DNA from 2 places in the Staphylococcus carnosus genome. Region 1 is predicted to be linked to the other one. Evidence: predicted binding sites of a transcription regulator. Region 1 holds the regulator's gene; the other holds the start of a gene.
The links. Region 1 encodes CtsR, which represses protease genes until heat stress. Its sites were predicted from a motif close to ATGGTCAATAAAGGTCAAACA; they were not measured.

Region 1 (3,221 bases):
AACTTGGAATACATGGCCATAAACTTGCGAGCCTTCACCATATATACCTCTAATTGTAAATCCGAATCGGTTAATGGTTTGTGCGATTCGATTCATACGTTTCGTAATAGACAGTCCTGGCAGATGCAGCATGACGCTTGCACGCATTCCTGTCCCAATATTCGTTGGACACGTTGTAAGATAACCGAGTGTTTCATCAAAGCTGATGCTGAGTTTCCGATCTAATTCATCATCTACTTCTGAAGCTTTTTCAAATAAAGATGCAAGATTCATATCTGTACTCATAGCTTGAATTCTAATATGATCTTCTTCATTTACCATTATGCTTAATGATTCATCTTCATTCAACAATACTGCTGAAGCAGGTTGTTTAATCAACTCAGAACTGATTAAATGCTTTGCGACTAATTTGAGTTTGTCTCTTTGTTCCATATTACTCAATTGTAAAGTCTGCATATCTGGTAATGCATCTTGTACTTCATTAATGACTTTTTGTCCTTCAATATCAGAAGTAAACATTAAGGGGTGCACATGATTATCCAAGTTTCTTGCGAGTCGAATACGTGAAGACATGACTACTGGTGTCTCTTCACCATGTTCCATCCATTCACTCATATACATTGAATGTTCATTCATGATGCTATCCCTCACTTTCTTCTTGAAGTGCTTTAATTTCATCACGAACCACAGCAGCTTCTTCAAACAATTGTTTATCTACTAATTGTTGCAAATATTTATTTTTAGATTCAATCAATTTCTTTAATGCAATTTTGTGTGTAGAGGAAGCAGGCGTTTTACCGACATGTTCAAACTGTCCGCCCTGCACACGTCTCACAATATCCACAATATCCTCTTTAAAAGTAGTGTAACATTGCGCACATCCAAATTTACCTTTATATGCAATATCTTTAATTGTCATATGGCAGTTCGGACAACGCTTTTCTTCTCTTACATTCAACTCTTCTAAATGGATACCGTGTTTAGACGCTAAGTGCTGTAAAATTTGTTTAATTACAAACGAACCTTCCATATCTTCTTGATTGTTTTCCCAAGAGGGTTCCTCTTGATGTTCTGCTTTGATAGGTTCAACACGTTCGGGATGTGCTTCCTTTAACATCCCATTATACTTTTCGGACGCTTTTGCATCTAATTTATCGTCAGGCATGTGCAGCCTCCTTGTCTATTAATAGTAATTAATGACCGGCAATAGCTGTTTCAATATATTAGCGCGGACAATGTCTCTTGCCGCAACATCCATTCTAAGTGTGTCTCTGTCAACCACTGCAAGTATCATTTTAGCTTCACGAATTGTAATATATTGATTATCAAGCAAGCCTTCAATCACATAATGTGCTTGTTGTTGAGAAATAGAATCTCCAATAATTTGTAAGAGATGGTCAATATAACCTTTTGTATCTTTTGTTTCAACTTTGGTGATTCGTATATAACCACCGCCGCCACGTTTACTTTCTATTTCATAACCGTGTTCATTGGTGAATCTTGTCTTAATCACATAATTAAGCTGAGAAGGTACACAGTCAAAGCGTTGAGCAATATTTGCTCTTTGAATCTCAACAACATCTTTATTTGATTCCTCAAATAAATGTTTAATGTACTGTTCTATGATGTCGGACATATTATGCATGGATATCACCCCTTTTTTGACCTTCTTTGACTATATTATATGACCAACTTTGACCTTTTTCAACCAATATGTTTATAAAAAATTTGATTTTCTTGAAAAATTAGGATGTTACTTACTACCATTTTAATGTATGATATGGTATGAAAATAAAAATAAAGGGTGAAGAAAAAACATGCATATCATTATTGCCTTAATAGGCATCATCTTCTTTTTAGCACTTGCATTTGTTTTTAGCTCAGATAAGAAAAATGTCAAATGGAAATATGTCGGCATTTTACTTGTAATCCAATTCATCTTCGCGTTCTTACTTTTAAAAACAAACGTGGGAATTACAGTTATTGGCGGGATTGCAAATGGTTTCTCTTATTTGCTAGCAAAAGCAGCTGATGGAGTGAATTTCGTATTCGGAGGATTTAAATATGTTGATCCTAAGAATCCACCATTCTTCTTCAGTGTATTATTACCGATTGTATTCATCTCAGCAATTATCGGGATTTTACAATATACAAAAATCTTACCGTGGATTATCAATGTTTTAGGATTTTTAATTTCAAAAATTAACGGTATGGGACGATTAGAATCATATAACGCAGTTGCTGCGGCTATTTTAGGACAATCTGAAGTGTTTATCTCATTAAAAAAACAACTTCCTTACATACCTAAGCAACGTTTATATACACTAACAGCTTCAGCAATGTCTACAGTATCCGCTTCTATTGTCGGTGCTTACTTCACATTGCTTGAACCTAAGTACGTCGTAACAGCTATCGTATTAAACTTATTTGGCGGTTTCATTATCGCTTCGATTATCAATCCATATACAGTGGATGAAAAAGACGATAAATTATTAGTGGAAGAAACTGAAAACAAACAATCTTTCTTTGAAATGTTGGGAGAATATATCTTAGATGGATTTAAAGTTGCAGTAATTGTAGGCGCAATGTTAATCGGTTATATCGCAATCATCGCCTTATTAAACGGCATTGTCAGCGGAATCTTCACGATGGTTTCTGGCGGACACATCAAATGGGACTTCCAAACATTAATTGGTTTTGTATTCGCACCATTTGCATTCTTAACAGGTGTACCATGGCATGAAGCAGTAAAATCCGGTTCATTAATGGCAACTAAATTATTGTCAAATGAATTCGTAGCTATGCAAGGTCTAGGAAAAATGCACGGCTTATCAGATCGTGCTGTTGGTATTACTTCAGTATTCTTAGTATCATTTGCAAACTTCAGTTCAATCGGTATTATCTCAGGTGCAATCAAATCATTAAACAATGAAAAAGGTGACGTTGTTGCACGTTTCGGACTTAAATTATTATTCGGTGCAACATTAGTATCATTCATTTCTGCTGCAATTACAGGTTTCTTCATGTAAGTGTAAGCAGCTCATAAGATGACTTCCTCATTTAAGGGAGTCATCTTTTTTTATTCGTTTCAATTGATTAATTAATCAGCACTTTCATAACAATATAATCTATACTAAGTTGCTTTCTACCATTATTTAATGTAAAATCTCACTAATATAGAAGAGAAAGGAACAACCAAATGGCTATTGAAGACTACTGGA
Region 2 (3,221 bases), 400 kb from region 1:
CGTGCTCTGATAACCGCATCTGCAACTAAATCTACTGCTCTGTCTTGACCTACAACACGTTCATGCAAGATGTCATTTAGATGCAATAATTTATCGCGTTCGCTTTCTACTAACTTAGTTACTGGAATACCTGTCCATTGACTGACGATGTCTCCTATTTCTTCATCTGTTACTATTTCTCGAATAATACGGTCATTATCTTCACTTTGTTCATCTTGGAAAGCATCTTCTAAATCACGCAGTTCTTTTTCTAATTTCGGTATTTTACCATGTTGTAATTCAGCTGCTTTTTCCAAATCATAATTATTTTCCGCATCTTCTAAAGCTTTGCGGCTTTCATCCAATTCTGCACGTTTTTCTTGCAGTTTTGAGATTTTTTCTTTTTCTTGTTCTACGCGAGATTGCAATGCTGATTGTTTTTCTTTCTCATTTGAAAGTTCTTCTTGCAACTCTTTTAAACGTTGTTGACTGACATTATCAGATTCATGTTTCAATGCATTTTCTTCAATTTCTAATTGCATAACACGGCGATTGACTTGATCTAGTTCTGTCGGATTAGAACCTATTTCAGTGCGGATTGTTGCACAAGCTTGGTCTACTAAATCAATTGCTTTATCCGGCAAGAAGCGATCTGTAATATAGCGGTCAGATAATTCCGCTGCTGCTACTAAAGCACGGTCTTGAATTCTCACACCATGATATACTTCATAACGTTCTTTCAAACCACGTAAAATTGATATTGTATCTTCTACATCTGGTTCAGAAACACCTACTTTTTGGAAACGGCGTTCTAACGCAGAATCTTTTTCAATATATTCACGATATTCATTTAATGTTGTAGCACCGATACAGTGCAACTCACCTCTAGCAAGCATTGGTTTCAACATATTGCCGGCATCCATTGCGCCATCTGTTTTACCTGCTCCGACTAGCATATGCAATTCATCAATAAATAATATAATTCTGCCGTCTGAATCTTTGATTTCTTTCAATACAGCTTTTAAGCGTTCTTCAAATTCACCACGGTATTTCGCACCGGCTACTAAAGCACTTAAATCTAATTCAAAAATAGTTTTATCTAATAAAGACTCAGGCACATCTTTTTTTACAATTCGTTGGGCTAAACCTTCAACAATTGCAGTTTTACCTACACCTGGTTCCCCTATTAATACAGGATTGTTTTTAGTTTTACGGCTTAAAATTCGTATTGTATTACGAATTTCTTCATCACGTCCGATAACAGGATCCATGTTGCCTTGACGGACTTCTTCAACTAAATCACGTCCGTATTTTTCGAGCGCTTCATAATTTGCTTCAGGATTTTGTGATGTCACGTGATTTCCTCCTCTGACTCTCTTAATAATTTCTTTTATTACTTCATCTTTATTGCCTACAAATTGCTGAGTTATTTCATTTGTTTCAATCGCAGCAAGTAAAAGATGTTCCATAGAGACGAATTCATCTTCATACGTTTCCATGATTTTTTCAGCTCTATTAAAAAGCGTATTCGTATTATTACCAATATATTGACCATATTGTATATTATCGCCTTTAACTGTTGCATAATGATTTAATTTTTCTTCATATGCTTCAGAAAGTGCTGCTATATCTATATTAGCGCGTTCAAGCACACTTTTAAAAAGACTATTATCACTATTTAATGCAGCAATCAGTACTGCTTCTGCTTCTACATTTTGCTGTTCATGCTGTTTTGCAATTTCAATTGCGCCTTGCAATGATTCTTGAACAGCGTACGTCATTTTATTTGCATCCAATTTATTCACCTCTGTCGATTCAGTATACTTAGCCAAGAACCTTCTTGACTTTGACTTACTTTGACCTTAATAATAGTATAAGCTATATTCTAAGATTTTTTCAACTCATTACTCTCTGTGAAAAGAAAAAAATTAAAAAGAAGCGAGGATTGGATTTCATTGAATCCAACCCTCGAATCTACATTTACTTTACTATTTATTTATCTTTTTTTAATCTCATTGTTTTAATAATTTCATCAGACAGTGCTTTGACCCCTGAGTATTCTAAATGGATACCATCAGGCGCGAAGTATTCGGTGTGCCCTGCTGATCTGCTGTACCAATCTACTAATTTTACATTTTTATGTTTAGCAGCTGCTTCTTTCATCAAGTCATTCACATGTTTTTCGTAATCACGCGGCACACGTGTGTTTACAAGGTACACGTCAGCTTTTCCAAATGAATTGATTACAGTATCAAGTTGATTTTTATCAAAATCACCATTTGTACCAAGTTCAATAATGACCTTGTCTCCTTTTTTATTGTAATGACTATATTGCGAATCAATTAATGGTTTCGCCTGATACATATTTCGACCTACTTTACCATCAATAACAGAACGCGGCACACTTTCTTTAAAGTGTTCACCAATATCTACCATGACAGAATCACCGATTAACAATGGTTGTACATCATCATAGACATCTGTATTTTCTTCCGATTCTGTACCTCCGCCATTTCCTAAGAAATCCATTTTGCCATAAGGAATAGGTCTAACTACATATTTATCAATACTATTTGTATCAAATTGTGTTGCTTTGTCTCCAACAGTATCTTTACCGTATTTATCAAAAAGTCCAGCTAAGATAAGCACAAACGGAATCAAAATAAGCAATATTAAAATCCAGCGGATAATATTACTTTTAGTCCAGTTTCCGATAGAAAGTGCTTTAAACCCTTTTTTACGGAATGGCGTTTCTACATATCGATAAGAGAACTCTGCCATAATAACTGTCAATACTAAATCAATGAAGTACACATAGATTGGAATTTGGCCTGCTACAAAATATCTGTGTGTAAAAATAATGACTGGAAAATGCCATAAATATAAACTGTATGAACGTTTACCTAAATACACAAACACAGGATTACCCATAAATCGAGCCAACAAGCCAGATGGATGTACGATGCTGGCAATCAAGAATAGAGTAATACCAGAAATTAAGTAAAAACCGCCATTATAAATCCAATAACTTTGGTCATCTACATATATAAATAGACAAACTAAAATAGCTAATGCGATTACACCTACAATGTCCACAACTGAACGTACTGCAAGTGGTGGCTCTTTCTTCAACCGATTCGGCGGCCATAAGAACGCTAAAATAACACCTAATAACAATGTTTGCAATCTTGTATCCGTACCGAAATACACGCGTGAAAAATTCATTCCTGGATGTGTCAGCA

Region 2: clpB (ATP-dependent chaperone ClpB) is a predicted target of CtsR. The motif match lies at 1,823-1,843, and genes of this name have one in related genera.

What each region holds. Positions count from the first base shown of each region.
Region 1 is NZ_UHCT01000001.1:2,377,412-2,380,632, forward strand. It holds gene DYE31_RS11610 (protein arginine kinase) at 1-636, opposite strand, end outside; partial or broken gene DYE31_RS11615 (UvrB/UvrC motif-containing protein) at 641-1,027, opposite strand; gene DYE31_RS11620 (CtsR family transcriptional regulator) at 1,184-1,645, opposite strand; gene DYE31_RS11625 (NupC/NupG family nucleoside CNT transporter) at 1,818-3,029, shown strand; gene DYE31_RS11630 (ASCH domain-containing protein) at 3,200-3,221, shown strand, end outside.
Region 2 is NZ_UHCT01000001.1:1,980,931-1,984,151, forward strand. It holds gene clpB (ATP-dependent chaperone ClpB) at 1-1,775, opposite strand, end outside; gene DYE31_RS09540 (acyltransferase family protein) at 1,972-3,221, opposite strand, start outside.